Regions from separate parts of the Dactylosporangium sp. NPDC050588 genome, predicted to be linked through region 1. Evidence: riboswitches for the same ligand, from Rfam matches in the RefSeq annotation. Region 1 holds a riboswitch; each other region holds the start of a gene.
The links. Region 1 has a riboswitch for cobalamin ahead of bluB (5,6-dimethylbenzimidazole synthase). Riboswitches for the same ligand answer to the same signal wherever they lie in the genome.
Positions count from the first base shown of each region.

Region 2: linked by a shared signal. The riboswitch ahead of AB0I21_RS26655 (ribonucleoside-diphosphate reductase subunit alpha) and the one ahead of bluB (5,6-dimethylbenzimidazole synthase) in region 1 are both predicted to bind cobalamin.
Region 3: linked by a shared signal. The riboswitch ahead of cobN (cobaltochelatase subunit CobN) and the one ahead of bluB (5,6-dimethylbenzimidazole synthase) in region 1 are both predicted to bind cobalamin.
Region 4: linked by a shared signal. The riboswitch ahead of AB0I21_RS16295 (VWA domain-containing protein) and the one ahead of bluB (5,6-dimethylbenzimidazole synthase) in region 1 are both predicted to bind cobalamin.

Region 1 is NZ_JBFAJA010000018.1:123,545-129,204, forward strand. Features, by position in the region: gene AB0I21_RS15045 (S8 family serine peptidase) at 1-807, opposite strand, end outside; gene AB0I21_RS15050 (hypothetical protein) at 1,149-1,487, shown strand; gene AB0I21_RS15055 (roadblock/LC7 domain-containing protein) at 1,484-1,990, shown strand; gene bluB (5,6-dimethylbenzimidazole synthase) at 2,040-2,660, opposite strand; cobalamin riboswitch at 2,698-2,902, opposite strand; gene AB0I21_RS15065 (metallophosphoesterase) at 2,990-3,676, opposite strand; gene AB0I21_RS15070 (MBL fold metallo-hydrolase) at 3,816-4,553, opposite strand; gene AB0I21_RS15075 (helix-turn-helix domain-containing protein) at 4,625-5,575, shown strand; gene AB0I21_RS15080 (HAD family hydrolase) at 5,642-5,660, opposite strand, start outside.
Region 2 is NZ_JBFAJA010000039.1:56,727-62,386, forward strand. Features, by position in the region: gene AB0I21_RS26645 (beta-galactosidase) at 1-243, shown strand, start outside; gene AB0I21_RS26650 (DeoR family transcriptional regulator) at 245-826, shown strand; cobalamin riboswitch at 1,782-1,993, shown strand; gene AB0I21_RS26655 (ribonucleoside-diphosphate reductase subunit alpha) at 2,127-4,487, shown strand; gene AB0I21_RS26660 (ribonucleotide-diphosphate reductase subunit beta) at 4,529-5,524, shown strand.
Region 3 is NZ_JBFAJA010000154.1:8,808-14,467, reverse strand. Features, by position in the region: gene cobN (cobaltochelatase subunit CobN) at 1-3,013, opposite strand, end outside; cobalamin riboswitch at 3,052-3,274, opposite strand; gene AB0I21_RS55310 (precorrin-3B synthase) at 3,360-4,499, shown strand; gene AB0I21_RS55305 (precorrin-8X methylmutase) at 4,496-5,185, shown strand; gene AB0I21_RS55300 (precorrin-2 C(20)-methyltransferase) at 5,182-5,660, shown strand, end outside.
Region 4 is NZ_JBFAJA010000020.1:113,674-119,333, reverse strand. Features, by position in the region: gene AB0I21_RS16305 (cobyrinate a,c-diamide synthase) at 1-322, opposite strand, end outside; gene cobO (cob(I)yrinic acid a,c-diamide adenosyltransferase) at 316-918, opposite strand; gene AB0I21_RS16295 (VWA domain-containing protein) at 921-3,017, opposite strand; cobalamin riboswitch at 3,052-3,226, opposite strand; gene AB0I21_RS16290 (hypothetical protein) at 3,297-4,148, shown strand; gene AB0I21_RS16285 (hypothetical protein) at 4,224-5,009, shown strand; gene AB0I21_RS16280 (hypothetical protein) at 5,023-5,403, shown strand; gene AB0I21_RS16275 (copper resistance protein CopC) at 5,428-5,660, opposite strand, start outside.

The DNA.
Region 1 (5,660 bases):
GCCCGAGCTGATCAGGCTCGACACGGCGCTGTCCATGGCCTGGCTGCTGCACCGGCTGCCGCAGCCGATCGAGTAGTTCGCGACCGCCGGCTTCTGGGCGTTGGTGCGCACCCAGTTGATCCCCGCGATCAGGTCGTCGTTGGTGCCGGAGCCCTGGCAGTTCAGGACGCGGACCGAGACGAGGTTCGCCTTCTTCGCGATGCCGTACGTGGTGCCGACGGCGGTGCCCGCGACGTGCGTGCCGTGGCCGTGGCAGTCGGCGGGGTTGCTGTCCCCGTCGACGATGTCGGTGCCCTGCTTCACCCGGCCGCTGAACTCGGTGTGGCTCGCGTTGAGGCCGGTGTCCAGCACGTACACGGTGACGCCCTGGCCCGGGTTCGCCGCGTAGGTGAACGACTGGTTCAGCGGCAGGCTCCGCTGGTCGATGCGGTCGTCGCCCCAGTTGGGCGGGTTGTTCTGGGTGTCGAGGACGGTGATGCGCTGGACCGCCTCGACCGACGCGACGGCCGGGTCTGCGGCCAGCCGCTGCGCCTGCTGCACGGACATGTTCGCCGAGAAGCCCCGCTGCACGCTGTCGAACACGTGCCGGGTCTGCCCGCCGAACCTGCCGGTGAGCCGCTGGGCCTGGGTGGCGATCGCGGTGGAGCCGTCCTTCAGCGTGACGATGTAGCGACCCGCCACCGCGTCGGGACTGTCCGCGTACAGGATCGCGCCCTGCGCGACGGCCGCCGCCGGCGCGGCCGCCGCGAAGGCGCCGGCCAGCCCCGCCACGAGCGCGACGCCGGCCGCCGTAATTCGGTGGAACACGGTGAGACCTCCTCCGAGGGGATGCCAGCTCCGTGGCCGGGTCCGGTTGACGCCGACCCCGGAGGGCTGGAGCAGAAGGTAGGAGGACGCGACCGGCGAAGGTCACCCCGGTGAACAGACGTCGACGATCTGCGCCGTCAAAACTGTTTATGAGTTGCGCGCGCTCACCGGCAGTGACCGGTGGATCGGTTGAGAAGTCAGCCGGCCATGAGCCGTCCGGCTAAAAGCTGCGTCGAAGAGTGCGGCGAAAGATCGCTTCGTGCGAGGCTGGCCGCGGCACCCGCACCAGCTCAGGAGGCACGGATTTGAGCAACAACCTGGACGTCGCGCTGAAGAGCGCGATGAACATCGAGGGGGCGTTCGCGGTCGCGCTCGTCGACTACACCAGCGGCATGACGCTGGGCACCCTCGGCGGCGGCGCCGACTTCGACATCACGGTGGCCGCGGCCGGCAACACCGACGTCGTGCGGGCGAAGCTGCGCACCATCGAGATGCTCGGTCTCGGCGAGCCGATCGAGGACATCCTCATCACGCTCGACAGCCAGTACCACATCATCCGGCCGCTGCACTCCCGCAACGGTCACGGGTTGTTCCTGTACGTGGCGCTCGCGAAGGCGCGCGCCAACCTCGCGCTGGCCCGCCACCAGCTGCGCGCCATCGAAGAGGGCCTCGAACTGTGACGTCCGGCTTCTTCGGCGGCGCCCCCGACGCCGACGGCCTGCCGCGCAGGGAGAGCCTCGAGCCCGGGGGCGGCGTCGGCCAGCTGCAGCCGCCGCGGCTGGGCGCGCGGCCGGAGCCGCTCGACGCCGCTCTGTCCCCGGTGCGCGCCGCGATGGCGGACCTGCGCCTGCGCGTGCCGGGGGTCCGCGGCAGCGTGCTCGCCGGCGTCGACGGCCTGCTGGTCACCTACGACCTGGGCGCGTACGACGCCGGCGGAGGCACCGAGCCGCACGACGCGGCCGCGCTCGCGGCGACGACGTTCGGCCTGGGCCGGCAGGTGGCGCTGGTGCTGGGGCAGTCACCGTTCCGGGACGCGACCATGCGCAACGACGGCGGCTACTTCACCGTGTACGCCGTGGACGGCAGCACGCTGCTCGCGGTGCTCGGCAGCGACGGGCTCAACGTCGCCCGCCTGCACCTGGAGGCCCGCCCGACCTGCCAGCAGCTCGCCGCGCTGCTCTGAGCCCCGCCCCGGTCCCGCCCGGCACCGTGCCCGCCCCACGCGGCGCCGGCTACCAGCGGTCGTGGTGCACGGCGTCGGCGAGCGGGGCCCGGCGGCGCCAGCCGTGCCGCTCCAGGTCGGGGACGGACTCCAGGTGGGTCACCGGGCCCAGGCACAGCCACGCGACCGGGCGGATGCCGGCCGGGACGCCCAGCAGCTCACGGACGAACGGCTCGCGGTAGAACGACACCCAGCCGACGCCGAGCCCCTCCGCGGTCGCGGCCAGCCACAGGTTCTGGATGGCGAGGCAGACGGAGTAGAGGCCGGCGTCGGCGATCGCGTGCCGGCCGAGGACCGCCGGGCCGCCGCGGCCGGGGTCGTACGTGACGACCACGGACAGGGTCGCCTCCAGCACGCCGTCGATCTTGATGCGGGCGAAGGCCGCGGCCCGGTCGGCGTCCAGCGTCGCGGCGAACGTGTCGCGCTCGGTGCGGACGTGGTCGTGGAAGGCGCCGCGCAGGGCGGGGTCGCGGACGAGGACGAAGTCCCACGGCTGGGACAGGCCGACGCTCGGCGCGGCGTGGGCGGCGCCCAGCACGCGGTCGAGGACGTCGCCGGGGATCGGCGCGCCGGTGAACTGGCCGCGCACGTCGCGGCGGCGGTGCACGACGTCGTACAGGTCGGTGCTCATCAGGGCAGGCTCCCGCTGCTCGTGGCCGCCCGTCAGGGACGGCCGGTGGCCGCGAGGCCGGTCTTCGGACTCTCGGATCAACGCCTGCACCGTCCGCCTTCCCAGCCCTGAGGCCAGTGACCGCGCACCGCTGGTGCGCATGGACGGCAGCTCCCCGATCACCGCGGCGGGCCCGTGCCGGATTCACACCGGCTTCCCGATTCTCCCCGGTCGCCCGGGGCACCTCGCTTCAGTTCGTGCCGTCCGGCAGCATACGCGGCGGCCCGGCCGGGCCGCGGCAATAGCGGCCCGTCGGGGCTCAGTCCGCGGCATTCGCGGCCCGTCGGGGCTCAGGGCACGCAGAGCCGGTAGTGGGTGGTGAGCCGGCCGTCCTCGACGAGGTGGAACGCGAGCGCCGGCGGCGGCTCGGGCCGGTCCTCGGGCTCCCACGGCAGCACCATCGTCGACTCGACGCCCGGCGCGGCGAGCACGGGCACGCCCGCGAACGTGCCGACGGCGGCGCTGTGGACGTGCCCGCACAGGACGGCGAGCACGTCCGGGTGGCGGCGGAGGACGTCGGCGAGCCGCCCGGCGCCGAGCTGGCGGACCTGGTCCGCGGCGGGCTTGCCCACCGGCACCGGCGGATGATGGCAGCACACGAACGCGGGCGTGCCCGCCGCCGCAGCGAGGGTGCCGTCGAGCCACCGGAGGGTGCCGTCGTCGAGCCAGCCCTCGGCGTGCCCGGGCACCGACGAGTCGCACAGCGCGAACAGCACCCCCGCCACGGTCTCGGCGCGGTCGGTCCGGAACGCGGCCGGGTCGTCGTGGTTGCCGGGCACCGCGAGGACGGGCACACCGAGCTTCCGGAGGCGGCCGAACGCCGCGTATTCGGCGTCGAGTCCGTGGTCGGCGACGTCGCCGGTGACGAGCACGGCGTCCACCGGTTCGCGGAGGCTGCCGATGTACGCGATGACGCGGTCGAACCGGTCGGTCGGCTGCGCGCCGAGGTGGAGGTCGCTGAGGTGGGCGATGAGCACCCCTGCCGGTTACCCCGGCCGGCGCGCGGCTACCGCGGCGGGCGCGCGCCATCCGCGACGGTCCCGCGGCGCCTGCGGCGGGTGCGCGTTGCCCGTGGCGGTCCCGTGGCGGGTGCGCATTGCCCGCGGGGGTTCGTGGCTACCGCAGCAGGTGTGCGCTGCCCGCGGTTTCGAAGGCGGCGCGGACGTCGGCGATGCCCTCGGTGAAGTGGGCCCAGCTGTCGACGTGGACCGGCACCACGGTCTTCGCGTCCAGGAGCCTGGCCGCCGCCAGCATCCCCGCCGCGCCGAGGGTGAGGTCGGCGTCGCCGAGCAGGGCGGTGCGGGCCCGGCCGCCGAACAGGATCGCCACGTCGACGGACGGGAAGCGCGCCGCGACCGCGGCGACGACGTCCAGCGACGCGTTGTCGCCGCTGACGTAGACGGTCGGCAGGCCGTCGCCGTGCAGGACGAACCCGGTGACCGGGCCGGTGAGGTGCTCGGTGCCGTCGGGGCCGTGCCGCGCGGGGACGGCGGTGACCCGCACGTGGCCGCCGCCGGGCCGGGGCAGGTCGGTGTGGGACCACGGCTCCAGGCCGGTGACCTGGCCGCCCAGGCGGGCGGCCGCCGCCGGGGTGCTGAGCACCACCGGTACCGATGCCGCGAACGCACGACCGAGGGTGTCGAGGTTGTCGGGGTGCTGGTCGTGCGAGAGCAGCACGACGTCGACGGCGCCGGCGTCGTCGGGGGTGCCGGCGGCGGGCTCGGTCTTGGTCAGCACGCGGCTGCCGAGCGGGTACTGCCCGGGCGGGTCGAACGTGGGGTCGGTGATGAACGTGACGCCACCGACGCCGAACACCACCGTCGGGCCGCCGAACCGCTGGAACTGTATCGTCATGGGCTTCACCTTCCCCGGTCCCGGTGCCCGCCGGCAGTGGCTGGAACGCCATCCTCCGATACGATCGAGCCATGACGCGCTCGGCGACGACGGTCGGGGTGCTCATCGGCGACGGCGCGCCGATGCTGGAGGTCGCCGTGGCGCCCCGGGTGTTCGGCGTCGCGGACGCCTTCGACGTGCGGACCGCGGGGGAGCACCCCGGCCCGCTGACGACGACCGCCGGCATCGCCCTCACCGCCCCGCACGACCTCGACGCCCTCGACACCGCCGGCGTCGTCGTCGTGCCCGGCTGGCGGGTGCCCGGCGGCGCGCCGGTCGCGCCCGGCATCCTCGACCGGCTCCGCCGCGCGCACGACGAGGGCGCCACCGTGGTCGGGCTGTGCCTGGGCGCGTTCGTGCTCGCCGAGGCCGGCCTGCTCGACGGCCGCCGCGCCACGACGCACTGGCGGCACCTGCCCGAGTTCGCGTCCCGCTTCCCCGCGGTCGACGTCGTCGAGGACGTGTTGTATGTCGACGAGGGCCCGGTCGTCACCAGCGCCGGCAGCGCCGCGGGCCTCGACGCCTGCCTGCACCTGCTGCGTCGCGACCACGGCCCGGCGCTCGCCAACGCGGCCGCCCGCGCCCTCGTCGTCGCCCCGCACCGAGCCGGCGGGCAGGCCCAGTTCATCGAGCGCCCGGTCCCGCGGCCGCGCGACGGCGACGCCGTGGGCGACGCGATGCGCTTCGCCCTGGAGCGCCTCGACGACCCGACCCTGGACGTCGACCGCCTCGCCGCCACCGCCCACCTGAGCCGCCGCACGTTCGACCGCCGCTTCCGCGAGGCGACCGGCTCGTCCCCGCTGCGCTGGCTGCTCCAGCAGCGCGTGCTGCGCGCCCAGCACGTCCTGACCACCACCGACCTGGACATCGACGCGGTCGCCCGCGCCTGCGGCTTCACCGACGGCGTCGCCCTGCGCCCCCACTTCCGCCGCCAGGTCGGGATCCCGCCGCACTCGTACCGCGCCGGCTTCCGCACCCCCTGACGCCGCCCGCTCCGCCCGGTTTCATGGCCGCCGCTTCCGGCTCGGCGGTGCGCCGGTTCCGGCGGCTCAGTGGGGGAGCAGGAGG
Region 2 (5,660 bases), on a different contig from region 1:
AAAGCGCACGGAGGCGGCACGGCCTGGTACGTCTCGACCCGCCCGGACGCGGCCGGCCTCGAGCGACTGCTGGCCCGGATCCTGCCTCAGACAGGGCTCTCGGTCCGCCACGACGTGCCCGAAACGGTCGAGGTCGTGCGGCGCCCGCCGTTCGTCATCGCGATCAACCATGGCGAGCACGCCGCTGAAGTCGGCGGCCGCGTTGTCGAGGCCGGTGCGGTAACGGTGATCGAGGAGGCGTGAGGTGCTCATCGAGACGCGTCGCGCCGGGATCGTCGCGGCGACCCGCGAACTCGGCGGCATCGGCCTGCACGAGCTGAGCGAGCGCTTCGACGTGTCGATCCCGACGATCCGCCGGGACCTGGAGGTGCTCGCGGATCGCGGGCTGTTGCACCGGGTCCGCGGCGGAGCCATGCCGATCGGCGAGGAGCAGCCGGCACGGCCAGCGCATCGGCCGGCCCCGGACGAGGTCCAGGAGGCGCTGGGCCTCGTCCAGCCGGGCATGGCGGTCGGGATCTCGGGCGGCCCCAAGGCAGTGCGGCTGACGGAGCTGCTCGACGACGTCGCCGGCCTGACCGTGGTGACGCCGATGCCGATCGTCGCGGCCGCCGTGCGCAACGAGCGCACCACGGTCCTGCTGATCGGCGGAATCCGTACCCCCGGTGGCAGTCATGCCGGGCCCCAGACCGAACGGACGCTGCAGGCGCTGAATCTCGACATCGCGATCGTCCAGGTGCTGAGCCACCCGGCCCATGACACCCTCGCCGCCGCGACCGACCGGGCCTTGCTGGAGCGCGCCGCCCAGCGTGTGCTCCTGCAGCCCTGACCGCGCCGAACCTGTGCCCGTTCGGGGGTCGGGATGTTGGGCTTGCTGAGCGCCGAGGCATCGACCGAGGTCATGTCACAGCCGCCCGACTTGGCGTTGTACAGGACATGGTCGGCCGCAATCAGGGGGTCACCGCCCAGCTGTGCCAACTGGGCATACGCGGTTCGCTCGTCGAACCACCGACCCCGGGCCGAGGCGCCGAGGCAGGCCAAATGAACCAGCTCACCGACCACTTCGACGCCTGGCGACGCCATGACATCGCGGGCGTCCTGGCGACACTGACCGACGACTGCGTGATCATCGAGTGTTACGGGCCGACCTACCGCGGCCGACACCGCGTCGAGCAATGCCAACAGCACCGGCCTCGCCGCGCAGGCGCTGCGCGGCGCCGGCCGGCCGGTCGCCTGGCTCAAGGCCCGCGGATTCCTGCTCGGCCTGCAGGTGCGCTGCTCCGGCCCGGCCGCCGACCGCGGCGCGATCACCTACACGACGACCGGGTTCGACCCGGCCACCGCGATCCGCGCGACCGCGCAGGCCGTGCCCGGTCTGACCGGCGCCGGCTTCGCCACCCTCACCGCCGCCGACTCGCAGGCCGCGGCGCCGGGTTCACCGTCACCGGCACCCAGCGCTGGAGCCTCGCCTTCATCTGCCGGATCAACGGCAAGCCCACCGCCGCCACGGAGCCATGCGTCAACACCCCGCCGGCGTCGGCGTACTGGTCCTACTGGCACGCAGTGCCCGGCGGTGCCTGGAACTACAGCAGCCTCGGCGCCACCGGTTACGACCCCGCCATCGGTACCGTCGAGGGCTGGGCGTTCGGGTCCGGCGCCCCGCCCTCCGTCCCCGCGTGACCACGGCCGGGTCCGCCGGTGCCGGCCGGCGGACCCGGCTGTGAGCTACGGCACGACACGCCGACACAGGATCTGGTGTTGTGAATTCTCGCCCGCACCCATATATGGTGTCGCTTGCAGCTGGTTCGGCCGCGCTTCGGTGCGGTCGTGGCAACAGGGAACCCGGTGTGAGTCCGGGACTGCCCCGCAGCGGTGAGTGGGAACGAACGCTGTCATTGAGCACTGGACCGTGAGGTCTGGGAAGCGACGGCCAGTAGGTGACCGGAGACGGTCGCGCCCGCGAGTCCGAAGACCTGCCAGCGCACCGCGCGCCGAGGGCGGCGTGCGGTGGTCGGATGCCGCGTGGGACGGCTGACGCCATCGCCAGGTGCTCCTCGCGTGCGCCTTTCTGTGGCGGGCTTCCCCCTGCGTTCATCCGGTGGTGATGAGCAGGCGACGAGGGGGAGCACATGACGGTGACGCAGGACCAGGCGACGGCCGGGAAGGCGCCGGAGCAGCGCCGGCACGCGATGCAGGTCCGCAAGCGCAACGGCGACCTGGAGCCGGTCGACGTCAACAAGATCGTGAAGGCGGTCGAGCGATGGGTCGCCGACCTCGACGAGGTCGACCCGCTGCGGGTGGCGACGAAGACGATCAGCGGACTGTACGACGGGGCGACGACGGCGGAGCTGGACAAGCTGTCGATCCAGACGGCGGCGGAGCTGATCGGTGAGGAGCCGCAGTACTCGCGGCTCGCGGCGCGGCTGCTCGCGGCGTACGTCGACAAGGAGGTCCGCGGGCAGGGCGTGGCGAGCTTCAGCCAGGCGATCCGGCACGCGCACCAGCAGGGCCTCATCAGCGACGACACCGCGGCGTTCGTAGCCCGCAACGCCCGCAAGCTCGACGACGCCGTCGACGTCGACGGCGACCTGCGCTTCGAGTACTTCGGGCTGCGGACCGTCGCCGACCGGTACCTGCTGCGCCACCCTTCGTCGAGACTGGTCGTGGAGACCCCGCAGTACTGGCTGCTGCGCGTCGCGTGCGGGCTGTCGCAGACCCCGGGTGAGGCGATCGGTTTCTACCGGCTCATGTCGTCCCTCGCGTATCTGCCGAGCTCGCCGACGCTGTTCAACTCCGGCACCGCGCACACCCAGATGTCGTCGTGTTTCCTGGTCGACTCGCCCCGCGACGAGCTCGACTCGATCTACGAGCGCTACCACCAGGTCGCGAAGCTGTCGAAGTTCTCCGGCGGGATCGGCATCTCCTGGTCCCGGGTGCGCGGCCGGGGCGCGCTCATCCGCGGCACGAACGGCAAGTCCAACGGCATCGTGCCGTTCCTGAAGACCCTGGACGCGGGTGTTGCCGCCGTCAACCAGGGCGGCCGGCGCAAGGGCGCCGCGTGCGTGTACCTGGAGCCGTGGCACCCGGACATCGAGGAGTTCCTGGAGCTGCGCGACAACACCGGCGAAGAGGCCCGCCGCACCCACAACCTGAACCTCGCGAACTGGATCCCGGACGAGTTCATGCGCCGGGTCGAGGCCGACGCCGATTGGTCGCTCATCGACCCGTCCGACGCGCCGGAGCTGCCCGACCTGTTCGGTGCCGAGTTCGACGAGGCGTACCGCGTCGCCGAGAAGCACGCGGTGCGCACCGTCAAGGCCCGCGACCTGTACGGGCGGATGATGCGCACCCTGGCGCAGACCGGCAACGGCTGGATGACGTTCAAGGACCGCTCCAACGCGCTGTCGAACCAGACGGGCGCGCCCGGCAACACGATCCACCTGTCCAACCTGTGCACCGAGATCCTCGAGGTCAACAGCGACGACGAGACGGCGGTCTGCAACCTCGGCTCGATCAACCTCGGCGCGCATCTCACAGCCGGCGGCGTCGACTGGGACAAGCTGCGCACCACCGTCCGCACCGCCGTGGTGTTCCTGGACCGGGTCATCGACATCAACTACTACCCGTCGCAGCAGGCCGCCGCGTCCAACCCGCGGTGGCGGCCGGTCGGGCTCGGCCTCATGGGACTGCAGGACGCGTTCTTCACGCTGCGGCTGCCGTTCGACTCCCCCGCCGCCCGCGAGCTGTCGACGCGGGTGCAGGAGGAGATCTACCTCACCGCCCTGGAAGCGTCGGCGGACCTGGCGGAGCGGTTCGGGCCGCACCCCGCGTACGCCGAGACCCGCGCCGCCGGCGGCGAGCTGCACCCGGACCTGTGGGGCGCGCCCACCGAGGGTGAGCGCTGGGCCCTGCTCCGTGAGAAGGTCGCGGCGAGTGGGTTGCGCAACTCGCTGCTGATCGCGATCGCGCCGACCGCGACGATCGCGTCCATCGCAGGGTGTTACGAGTGCATCGAGCCGCAGGTGTCCAATCTGTTCAAACGCGAGACCATGTCGGGTGAGTTCCTGCAGATCAACACGTACCTGGTGCGGGAGCTCAAGGCCCGTGGGCTGTGGACCGCGGCGATCCGCGAGCAGATCAAGCGCGCCGAGGGCTCGGTGCAGGACGTCGCCGACCTGCCCGATGACGTGCGCGAGCTGTACCGCACCGCCTGGGAGCTGCCGCAGCGGGCCCTCATCGACCTGGCCGCCGCGCGGGCCGCCTACATCGACCAGTCGCAGTCGCTGAACCTGTTCCTGGCCGCGCCCACCATCGGCAAGCTCTCCTCGATGTACCTGTACGCCTGGAAGAGCGGCCTGAAGACCACCTACTACCTGCGGTCCCGGCCCGCGACCCGCATCCAGCAGGCCACGGTCTCCCTCGTCGCGCCGCCCGCCGAGGCCGTCGCCTGCTCCCTGGAAAACCCCGAGTCGTGCGAGGCCTGCCAGTGACCACCATCCCCGAACCCCGTCTCGGCGCCGACATCCGGCCGATGCTGCTCGACCCCGGCATGGACCTCACGCTGCGGCCGATGCGGTACCCCCAGTTCTTCGACCGGTTCAAGGACGCCATCAAGAACACCTGGACCGTCGAGGAGGTCGACCTGCACAGCGACCTCGCCGACCTGCCCAAGCTCTCCCCCGCCGAACGGCACCTCGTGTCCCGGCTCGTCGCGTTCTTCGCCACCGGCGACACCATCGTCGCCAACAACCTGGTCCTCAACCTGTACCAGCACATCAACAGCCCGGAGGGACGCCTGTATCTCTCCCGGCAGCTGTTCGAGGAGGCCGTGCACGTCCAGTTCTACCTGAACCTCCTGGACACATACGTCACCGACGACGCCGAACGGACCGCGGCGTTCGCCGCCGTGGAGAACATCCCGTCGATCGCGCGCAAGGCCGAGTTCTGCTTCCGCTGGATCGACTCCCTCGGCGACCTGCACGAGCTGAAGACCCGCGACGACCGGCGCGCGTTCCTGCTCAACCTGGTCTGCTTCGCCGCCTGCATCGAGGGGTTGTTCTTCTACGGCGCCTTCGCCTACGTGTACTTCCTGCGCTCCCGCGGGCTGCTGCACGGCCTCGCGTCGGGAACGAACTGGGTGTTCCGCGACGAGTCGATGCACATGGCGTTCGCGTTCGACGTCGTCGACACGGTACGGGCAGAGGAACCCGACCTGTTCGACTCCCAGCTGGAGGCGCAGGTCCGCGAGATGCTCGCCGAAGCGGTCGAGTGCGAGGTGCAGTTCGCCGCCGACCTCCTGGAACAGGGCGTCTCCGGGATGTCCCTCGCGGACATGCGCGAGTACCTGCAACACGTCGCCGACCGGCGGCTCGCCACCCTCGGTATCGCGCCGCTGTACGGCAGCCGCAACCCGTTCGCGTTCATGGAACTGCAGGACGTCCAGGAGCTGTCGAACTTCTTCGAGCGCCGGGTGTCGGCGTACCAGGTCGGCGTGACGGGCACGGTCAGCTTCGACGACGACTTCTGAGCGGCGGTGCGCTGCTGTCCTGTGCGGCATCACCGCGCAGGACAGTGGCGACGTCGTCGCAGGCGCATCCGTCCGGGCCGGCGCCGGCAAGCAGCGCCTCTCCCCGTGCGGCGGATGTCAGGGACAACGTCAAGCA
Region 3 (5,660 bases), on a different contig from region 1:
TCCGCTTGTACGCGCCTTCCATGTCGCCCCGGGCGGGCAGCCCGTCCAGGCCGCGGCCGTACGCGTAGCCGCCCCACACCGCGTACACCTCGGCCAGGTCGGCGTCGTCGCGCCAGTTACGGCTGTCGATGAGGGGGAGGATGCCGGCGCCGTACGCGCCCGGCTTGGACCCGAAGACGCGCAGCGTGGCGCGCCGCTCGTCGCCGTGCGCGGCCACGTCGGCGGCGACGTGGGCGCGGACGTAGTTGTCGTCGGGGGACTCCTCCAGCGCGGCGACCAGCTGCACCGCGTCGTCCAGCAGCGCGACCACGTGCGGGAACGCGTCGCGGAAGAAGCCGCTGATGCGCATCGTGACGTCGATGCGGGGGCGGCCCAGCTCGGCGAGGTCGACGGGGGAGAGGCTGACCACCCGGCGGGACGCGTCGTCCCAGACGGGCTGGACACCGAGCAGCGCGAGCGCCTCGGCGATGTCGTCGCCGGCGGTCCGCATGGCGCTGGTGCCCCACATCGACAGGCCGACGGAGCGCGGCCACGCACCGTGGTCGGCCTTGTAGCGGGCGAGCAGCGAGTCGGCCATCGCCTGACCCGTCTCCCACGCGAGCCGGCTCGGGATCGCCTTCGGGTCGACGGAGTAGAAGTTGCGCCCGGTCGGCAGGACGTTGATCAGCCCGCGCAGCGGCGACCCGCTCGGCCCCGCCGGGACATACCCTCCGTCCAGCGCATGCAGGACCATCGTCAGTTCGTCGCCGGTACGGGACAGCCGCGGCACGATCTCCCGTGCGGCGAACTCCAGCACCCGTACCACATCCGGCAAATCCGAAATGTCGGAGATGTCGGTGGTGGGCCAGCCCCGTGACTCCATCTCCGCCACCAGGGCGCGGGCCTGCGACTCGGCCTCGTCGACCGACACGCGCGCGGTCGAGCCCTCGGTCAGGCCGAGGGCCTCGCGCAGGCCGGGCAGCGCGACCGTGCCGCCCCACAGCTGCCGCGCCCGCAGCATGGCGAGGACCAGGTCGACCCGCGCCTCGCCCGCCGGCGCGACGCCGAGCACGTGCAGCCCGTCGCGGATCTGCACGTCCTTGATCTCGCAGAGCCAGCCGTCGATGTGCAGGATCAGCTCGTCGAACCCGTCGTCACCCGGCCGGTCCGCCAGGCCCAGGTCGTGGTCGAGCCGCGCCGCCTGCAGCAGCGTCCAGATCTGCCCGCGGATCGCCGGCAGCTTCGCCGGGTCGAGGGCCGCGATCGTCGAGTGCTCGTCCAGGAGCTGCTCGAGGCGGGCGATGTCACCGTACGACTCGGCGCGCGCCATCGGCGGGATCAGGTGGTCGACCAGGGTGGCGTGCGCCCGCCGCTTCGCCTGGGTGCCCTCGCCGGGGTCGTTGACCAGGAACGGGTAGATCAGCGGCAGGTTGCCCAGGGCCGCGTCGGCACCGCACGAGGCGGACATCCCGACCGTCTTGCCCGGCAGCCACTCGAGGTTGCCGTGCTTGCCGACGTGCACGACCGCGTGCGCACCGAACTCGTCGGCGAGCCACCGGTACGCGGCCAGGTAGTGGTGGCTCGGCGGCAGGTCGGGGTCGTGGTAGATCGCGACGGGGTTCTCCCCGAAGCCGCGCGGCGGCTGCACCATCACCACGACGTTGCCCTCGCGCAGCGCGGCGAGGACGATCTCGCCGCCGGGGTCGCGGGACGTGTCGACGAACAGCTCACCGGGCGCCGGCCCCCAGTGCCGCTCCATCTCCTCCCGCAGGTCGGCGGGGAGCGTGTCGAACCAGCTCCGGTACCGGGCGGCGGAGATCCGGATCGGGTTGCCGCGCAGCTGATCCTCGGTGAGCCAGTTCACGTCCTGCCCGCCGGCGGCGATGAGCGTGTGCATCAGCGCGTCGCCGTCCTTCGGGAAGCCGTCGGCGCCGACGTACCCCTGCGCGTGCATCGCATCGAGCAGCCGCACGACGCTCGCGGGCGTGTCGAGGCCGACCGCGTTGCCGATCCGCGCGTGCTTCGTCGGGTACGCGCTGAGCATCAGCACGATCTTGCGGTCCTCGGGCCGCAGGTGCCGCAGCCGGGCGTGCGCGACCGCGGTCCCGGCGACCCGGCCGGCCCGCTCCCGGTCGGCGACGTACACGGTGAGGCCGTCGGCGTCGATCTCCTTGAACGAGAACGGCACCGTGATGATCCGGCCGTCGAACTCCGGGATCGCGACCTGCGTCGCGGTGTCCAGCGGCGACAGCCCGTCGTCGTTGGCGTCCCAGGTGTCGCGGGAGCTCGTGAGGCACAGCCCCTGCAGGATCGGCACGTCGAGCGCGGCCAGGGCGCCGACGTCCCACGCCTCGTCCTCGCCGCCGGCCTGCGCGTCGGCGGGCCGGGTGCCACCCGCGGCGAGGACCGTGACGACCAGCGCGTCCGCCTGCCGCAGCGTGTCGAGCAGCTCCGCCGGGGCGGCCCGCAGCGACGAGGCGAACACCGGCAGGGCCCGCCCGCCCGCGTCCTCGACGGCCTCGCAGAGCGTCTCCACGAACGCGGTGTTTCCCGCCAGGTGGTGCGCCCGGTAGTAGATGATCCCGACGGTCGGACCGTCGGCCTTGGACTCCCGGTCCAGCTCCCCCCACGCGGGGGTCTGCACCGGCGGCGCGAACCCGTGGCCGGTCAGCAGGACCGTGTCGGAGAGGAAGTTGTGCAGCTCGGCGAGGTTGGCGGGGCCGCCCTCGGTGAAGTAGGCGTGGGCCTCCGCGGCGACGCCGGCGGGCACCGTCGAGCGGCGCATCAGCTCCGCGTCGGGCAGCGACTCACCGCCGAGCAGCACCACCGGCGCCGGCAGGCGCAGCAGCGTGTCGAACCCCTCCTGCCAGTCGCGGTAGCCGCCCAGGAACCGCACCACGACCAGGTCGGCACCGTCGGCCAGGGCCGGCAGCTCCTCCACGGTGAGGCGGGACGGGTTGGCCAGCCGGAACGCCGCGCCGCTCGCACGGGCGCTGAGCAGGTCGGTGTCGGACGTCGACAGCAGCAGGATCACGCCGGGGTCCTCCCTCGGGGTCCGCGCCCCAAGTCGGTCGGGAAAGGTCCGGCGGCGGAGAGTCTCCTGGCTCCCGGATCGGCGCTCGCCTCCGGCCTTCCCGGGCTCGCACCCGGTGGCCGTCGTCTCCGGCCTCCGGGGCGCTGGGCCCGGTGGCCGTCGTCGGAGGTCCACTCCCCGGTCACAGTGGCGGGACCGCGCCGGATTCACACCGGCTTCCTCCACACGTCGCCGTACAGCACCGCCAACTCTGCCGGTCACGGCTTCCTTGCGTCAAGCTCGCCCGTCCCACCTCGGTGTCGGCTTCCTTGGGTCGGGCGGGGTGCTGCGCAGTAGTATCCGGCGCGTGCAGGCTGCCAGTGGACGTGACGCTCCGGACCGGTGCCCGGGTGCCGTGCAGGTCCACGCGGCGGCCGACGGTGGCCTGGCCCGCGTCAGGCTGCCCGGCGGGCGGCTGCCCGTCCCCGCCCTCGAGGTCCTCCGCGCCGCCGCCGCGGACCTCGGCGACCCCGCCCTGGAGCTCACCTCGCGCGGAAACGTGCAGATCAGAGGGCTGCGGCCGGACGCGTCGCCGGAGCTGGCGGCCAGGCTCACCGCCGCGGGACTGCTGCCGTCGGACACCCACGAGCGGGTCCGCAACATCATCGCCAGCCCGCTCAGCGGCCGCGACGGCCTCGGCGAGCTGGACGTGCGGCCGGTGGTGGCCGCGTTCGACGCCGGGCTGTGCGCCGACCCCGCCCTGGCGGCGCTGCCCGGCCGGTTCCTGGTGACCGTCGACGACGGGCGCGGCGACGTGTCCCCGCTCGGCGGCGACGTCGGCCTGCACGGCGACCGCCTCCTCCTCGCCGGGCTCCCGACCGCGGGCCGGGCCGGTGACGACCCCGCTGAGCTGCTGCTCCGGGCGTCCCGGGCGTTCCTGGACGAGCGCGCGGCGCAGGGCGGCACCGCGTGGCGGCTGGCCGAGCTGACCGACGGCCCGGCCCGGGTGGCGGCCCGCCTGGGGTTCGCCCTCGGTACAGACGTTGACCAGTTCGTAGGCTCGCCCGGGCCGGCGGTCGGACGGACCCCGCAGGTCGGGGGACCGGTCGCGCTGACGGTGGTCGTACCACTCGGGCTGCTGACACCGGAGCAGTCGGCGGCGCTCGTCGCGGCGGCGTCGGGGGAGATCATCGTCACGCCGTGGCGGACCGTCGTCGTGCCCGACGTGCCGGTCGAAGAAGCTGGACGTCTCGAGTCACTGCTGACGACCGCCGGCCTCGGCACCGACCCCGCGACGCCGTGGGCCGGGGTCACGGCGTGCGCCGGCCGGCCCGGCTGCGCGAAGGCCCTCGCCGACGTGCGCGCCGACGCCCGCGCGGCCGTCCTCGGCGGTCTCGACCATGCGTTGCCGGTGCACTGGGTCGGCTGCGAACGGCGCTGCGGCGCACCGAAGGGAAGGCACGTGGAGATGCTCGCGACCGCCGACGGCTACCGGGTGCTGTCATGACGGCTCAGGAGTCCGTCGCAGACGGCGCCGTCCAGGGCGGCGCCTCCGGTTTCGTCACGGACGGTGGTTTCGACTACGTCAAGGACGGCGCGGAGATCTACCGGCGGTCGTTCGCGACGATCCGCGCCGAGGCCGACCTGTCCGCGCTGCCCGCCGACGTCGCCCAGGTCACCGTCCGCATGATCCACGCGTGCGGCATGGTCGACCTCGCCGGTGACGTCGGGTACAGCGCGGACGTCGTGTGCCTCGCCCGCGCCGCCCTGCGCGACGGCGCCCCGATCCTGTGCGACGCGGAGATGGTCGCCTCCGGCGTGACCCGCGCCAGGCTGCCCCGCGACAACGAGGTCCTGTGCACGCTGCGCGACCCGCGGGTCCCGGCGCTCGCCCACGAGCTGGGCACCACCCGCAGCGCCGCCGCCCTCGACCTGTGGGGTCCGCGCCTCGACGGCGCGGTCGTCGCGATCGGCAACGCGCCGACGGCGCTGTTCCGGCTCCTGGAGATGGTCGCGGCCGGCGCGCCCCGGCCCGCGGCCGTGCTGGGCATCCCCGTCGGGTTCATCGGCGCGGCCGAGTCGAAGGTCGCGCTCGCGGCGTCCGACCTGCCGCATCTGGTCGTGCACGGCCGCCGGGGCGGCAGCGCGATGACGGCCGCCGCCGTCAACGCCATCGCGGACGAGAAGGAATGACCACAGTGGACACCGGTCGGTTGTACGGCGTAGGACTCGGCCCCGGCGACCCGGAGCTCGTGACGGTGAAGGCGGCCCGGCTCATCGCCGCGGCACCCGTCGTCGCGTTTCACAGCGCCCGCCACGGGCGCAGCATCGCCCGTTCGATCGCCGCGCCGTACCTGCGCGACGGTCAGATCGAAGAGGCGCTCGTCTACCCGGTCACCACCGAGGAGGTCCGCGACTACCGGGCCCTCATCGAGGAGCACTACGACGCGTGGGCGGCCCGGCTCGCCGCGCACCTCGACGCCGGCCGTGACGTGGTCGTGCTCTGCGAGGGCGACCCGTTCTTCTACGGCTCGTACATGCACATGCACAAGCGCCTTTCGCACGCCTACGCGACGGAGGTCGTGCCGGGCGTCACCTCGGTCTCGGGCGCGTCCGCGGTGCTCGGCCGCCCCTTGGTCGAGCGCGACGAGGTGCTCACCGTGCTGCC
Region 4 (5,660 bases), on a different contig from region 1:
CGTGTGCGGTGGAGCCGAGCTCGCCCGCGCCGGTGCGCCCGTCGAACAGGCCCATGACCCCCTCGACGACCGCGACGTCGGCGCCGGCTGAGCCGTGCGCGAACAGCGGACCGATCCGTTCCTCGCCGACGAGGACCGGGTCGAGGTTGCGTCCGGGGCGGCCCGCGGCGAGCGCGTGGTAGCCGGGGTCGATGTAGTCCGGGCCGACCTTGAACGGCGCCACGCGCAGGCCGCGGGCCGCGAACGCGGCGAGGAGCCCGGTCGCCACGGTCGTCTTGCCGTGGCCGGAGGCCGGCGCCGCGACGACGATACGGGCTACCACTCGATGCCCTGCTGGCCTTTACGCCCCGCGTCCATGGGGTGCTTGACCTTCGTCATGTCGGTGACGAGGTCGGCGATCGCGACGAGGTCGGGGTGCGCGTCGCGCCCGGTGATGACGACGTGCTGGTTGCCGGGCCGGTCCCGCAGGGTGGCGACGACGTCGGCGACGTCGACCCAGCCCCACTTCATCGGGTACGTGAACTCGTCGAGCACGTAGAACCGGTGCGCCTCCGCGGCCAGGTCGCGCTTGATCTGCTCCCAGCCCTCGGCGGCCTCGGCGGCGTGGTCGCGCTCGGTGCCGGGGCGCTGGATCCAGGACCAGCCTTCGCCCATCTTCTGCCACACGACGGGGCCGCCCTTGCCCGTCTCGCCGAGGGCCTTGAGGGCGGTCTCCTCGCCGACGCGCCACTTGGGGCTCTTCACGAACTGGTAGACGGCGATCGGCCAGCCGGCGCTCCAGGCGCGCAGCGCCATCCCGAACGCGGCCGTCGACTTGCCCTTGCCCTGTCCGGTGTGGACGGCCAGGATGTGCTGCCGGCGGCGCTGGCGGGTGGTGAGCCCGTCGTCCGGCACGCTCTCGACCTTGCCCTGCGGCATGTTCAGCTCCCCGTGCGGATCGTGGCGGTGGACAGTGCCGACAGCGGCAGGCAGTCGGCGGACAGCGCCCGGGCGAGGCGGCCGGCGAGGCCGAGCCGCACGGGGCCGGACTCGCAGTCGACGACGACTGCGGGGATGCCGGCGAGCGCGGGCGCGACGGTCATCGGGTCGGGGCCGCTGGTCGCGCGGCCGTCGGTGACGACGACGAGCAGCGGGCGGCGGCGGGCGTCGCGGCGCTTCTCGCCGTGCAGCGTGCGGGCGGCCTGGCGCAGTCCCGCCGCGAGGGGGGTCCGGCCGCCGGTGCGCAGCTCGGCGAGGCGCAGCACGCCGACCTCGTGGCTGGCGGTCGGCTCGAGGACCGTGGTGGCCTCCGCGCCGCGGAAGGTGATCATGCCGACCTTGTCCCGGCGCTGGTACGCGTCGCGCAGCAGCGACAGCACGGCCGTCTTCACGACGGTCATCCGCTGCCGGGCCGCCATCGACCCGGACGCGTCGACGACGAACAGCACGAGGTTGGCCTCCCGGCCCACCTTGACCGCCTCGCGCAGGTCGCGGGCGTGGACGCGGCGGGACCCGCGCAGCGCGGCGGCGCGCACGGTGTCGGGCAGGTGCAGGCTGACGAGCTTGCCGCTGGGCTGCCGGGACCGCACGACGCGGCCGTGCCGGCCGTGCGCGGGTGAGCGCCGGCCGGCGTGGGAGCCCTGCTGCCGGTTGGCCCTCCCACCGATCTTCAAGAGCCGCGTCTTGTACGGGGCCTGCGCGAACGCGAGGTCCCCGGCCGGGCCCGTGGCGGGACCGGTGTCCCCATCGACGTCCGACGTATTGACCAACGTTTGTTCGGGGGTCGGGCGGCCACCCGGATCGTCGACCGGACCCGGCGAACCGGAAATGTCGGACGAGTCGGTAGAAGTGCTCGGTGGAGGCGGGACACCGCCGTCAGGGCCGCCGCCGTCAGGACCGCCACTGTCCGGGCCGCCGCCATCGGGGCCGCCGGTGTCAGAGCCGCCGTCAGGGCCGCCGCCATCGGGGCCGCCGTCAGGGCCGTCGGTGCCGGAGCCGCCGTCGTCGGAAGCGTCGTCGGGGCCGTTGAGCTCCTGGTCGAGGATCTCCTCCAGGCGCTCCTGGTCCGCGCCCGGCGGGTCCAGGGGGTCGCGGCGGCGCCGGTGCGGCAGCGCGAGCCGGGCCGCGTCCCGCAGGTCGTCCTTCGTCACGACGGTCCGGCCGTGCCAGGCGGCGACGGCGACCGCCGTGCGGGCCACGACGATGTCGGCGCGCAGGCCGTCCACCCGGTACGCGATGCAGATCCGCGCGATCCGGTCCAGCTGCGCGTCCGGCAGCGTGACCCGGGGCAGGATCTGCCTGGCGGCGACGATCCTGCCCGCCAGGGCCGCGTCCTGCTCGACGTAGCGGGCGGCGAACCCGGCGGGGTCGTTCTCGTACTGCAGCCGCCGCCGCACCACCTCGGCCCGCGGCTCGACCGTGGCGGGCGCGGCCACGCCGACGACCAGGCCGAACCGGTCGACGAGCTGCGGCCGCGGCTCGCCCTCCTCCGGGTTCATGGTGCCGACGAGCAGGAAGCGGGCGGCGTGCTTGACGGAGACCCCGTCGCGCTCGACGTGGGCGCGGCCCATCGCGGCGGCGTCGAGGAGCAGGTCGACGAGGTGGTCGGGCAGCAGGTTGACCTCGTCGACGTAGAGGACGCCCCGGTGCGCGGCGGCAAGCAGGCCGGGCTCGTAGGCCTTCACGCCCTCGCCGAGGGCCCGCTGCAGGTCGAGGGTGCCGACGACCCGGTCCTCGGTGGCGCCGACGGGCAGCTCGACCAGCGCGGAGCGGCGCCGGGCGGCGGGCGTGCCGGCGGTGTGCGGGCCGTCGGGGCACGAAGGGTCGGCAGCCAGCGGGTCGCAGGCGAAGCGGCAGCCGGCGACGACGTCGACCTCCGGCAGGAGCGCGGCGAGGCCACGCACGACGGTCGACTTGGCGGTGCCCTTCTCACCCCGGACGAGGACCCCGCCGATCGCCGGTGACACGGCGGTGAGCAGCAGGGCCAGGCGCAGGTCGGGCAGGCCGACCACGGCCGAGAACGGATACGGCGACGTCACGGGCACATCCTCCTCGAGCGGGTCCGCGCCCGCTGGGTCATGGAGCACGAGCGGCTGGAGTCTCCTGACTCCCGGATCGCCGCCATCCCCCGACCTTCCGGCTCGCGGCCGTGGCCCTGACGCTGGAGGGTGGCTCCCCGGTCACAGTGGCGGGACCGTCCCAGATTCGCACTGGGTTCCTCCCTATGACCGCTCGGGGTTCATCGTGTCCCACGGCTCCCAGTGACGTCAACGTGACCCAAATCCTTCGGGCCGGGCACGACCGGCCGAACAGATGACATGTGGAGGAGCGTCGCGCACGCCGTCCTGTGCGTCGTGTCGACCATGGGTCTGGTCGTCGCGTCGGTACGGCCGCGCCTGCCGCCCCTGGCACCGGAGACGAGCGTGGCGCCGCCGGGCACCCGGGCCATGTGGCTGTGGGAGCGGGAGCGGCCGGAGGCCGTCGTCGACTGGGCGAAGGCCCGCTCGGTGACGACGATCTTCGCGTACTACGACCCGCGCGCCGACGTGACGGAGCTGACCCGGTTGCGTGCGCTGTGTGACGACGCCGGGATCGCCCTCGACGCGCTCGGCGGCGAACCGGCCTGGACGACCGACCACGCGACCGCGCTCGCCTGGGCGCGGGCCGCCGCGGCGTCCGGCCTGTTCCGGGGGCTGCACGTCGACGTCGAGCCCTACCTGCTGCCGGCCTGGGAGGAGCGGCAGGCGGCGCTCGTGCCGCAGCTGCTGCGGCTGCTGGACGAGCTGGTGCTGATCGGCCCGCCGGTCGAGCTCGACGTGCCCTTCTGGCTGCCGACGGTCCAGGTCGGCGGGGAGAACCTGGCCGACGCCGTGCTCGCCCGGGTCGACGGCGTCACGGTGATGAGCTACCGCAACACCGCGACCGGCGGCAACTCGATGCTCGGCGTCGCCGACGACCTGCTGCGGCGGGCCGGGAAGGCGGCGAAACCGGCCCGGCTGGGCGCGGAGACGCAGGCGCTCGGTGACTGCGCGTACTGCACGTTCCACGGCGGCACGGACAGCGCCATGCGGGCCACGCTCAGCGACGTCGACCGGGCCGCGCAGCGCTACGCCGCGTTCGAGGGAATCGCGGTGCACCAGTACGACACCTGGATAGCGCTCACGGGCTAGCTCAACCGGCCGCCGGCCCGGCCGATCTGGAACTCGTCATCAGGCAGCCGTCATCAACAGAGAAGGACCTCTCCGATGCGCCGATCAGCCTCGATCGCCCTCGCCTGCGCCGCGGGCGCGGCCGCCATCGTCCCCGCCGCGGCGCCGGCCAGCGCCGCGACCCCGGACCTGGGCCTGGTGGTGCCGCTGCTCGCGCCGATGCTGCCGGGGCAGTCGGGCTGGGTGGGCACCCTGTGGGGTGCGGCCGGCGACGTCTGCGACGTGCGGGTCACCGCCTCCGGGGCAGGCCTCACCATCACCTACCCGTCGAACACGCAGAGCTACTCGTCGCTGTCGAAGGGTGACTCGCTCGCCGCCGGGCGCGTGGACTACATCGCGTTCAACATCAGCGTCGCCACGAACAAGCTCGTGTCGCTGAACCCGGTGACGCTGAACTACTCGTACACCGAGAAGGCCGACGGCGCGACCACCTGCACCGGCACGAAGCGCACCGGCTCGCAGGTCGCGACCCTGCCGGTCGTGTCGGTCACCGGGGACGCCGTCACCCAGAAGACCTCGACGGTGACGGTGCCGAAGAAGACCCCGGTCTGGTCGCAGCTGGTGTTCCAGGCGCGCAAGGGCGGCGTCGACGACCTGCGGATCACCGTCTCCGGCGGCCCGACCGGCCTGGTCGTCAGCTACCCGCAGGAGCGCGCGTACACCCAGCCCAACCAGGCCGCGGCGCTGGCCGTCGGCACCGACGACTTCGCCGCCGTGAAGTTCGACGCCACGAACGTGGCGGTGGGCACCTACAAGCTGACGGTCAAGCAGACGTACGCCGGCATCACCGACACCAACGACCTCACGCTGGTCGTCGTCTAAGGAGGACGCTGACATGATCCGCTCGCGTGTGCTGCTCACCATCGCCGCCCTCGCGGTCACCGCCGGCCTGGCGGGCTGCGGTGACGAGGGCTCGAAGACCCCGGCGAAGATCTCCGCACCGTCGGCGGCCGGACCGTCCGCCAGTGCGTCGTTGACACCCGAACGGATGGAGACGATCTTCCTGGACACGACGGCGGCGCACCTGTGCTCGGTCCAGTCGCGGGTCTACACCGACCCGGCGGCGATGGCCGACGCGTACGCCAGCAAACCCCTGTACACGGGGCTGGCCGACGCACAGGTCGAGCAGTATCAGCAACGGGTCATCGCCGACCCGGCCTTCGCCGAGCGGCTCACCGCGCAGATCCAGGCGACCTGCGGCACCACCACCGGCTGACCGGTGCCGTCGCGGCCGTCCTCCTCAGCGGAGGGCGGCCTTGCGGCGTTTCTTCTCCGGCTGCACCGGCGCGCGCCGGGCCGCGAGCCCGATCATGAGGCCGACACCCACGATGAGCAGCGCCGGGATCAGCCAGTCGGTGAGCACGAACGGCGTCTTCACCGGCGCCGGCGCCGACACCGGCGGCTGCGCCTGCTGCGGGCCCTGGGTCGGCCCGGCCGTCGCCGGTGGGGCGCCCTCCTTGTTGAGCGCGCGGG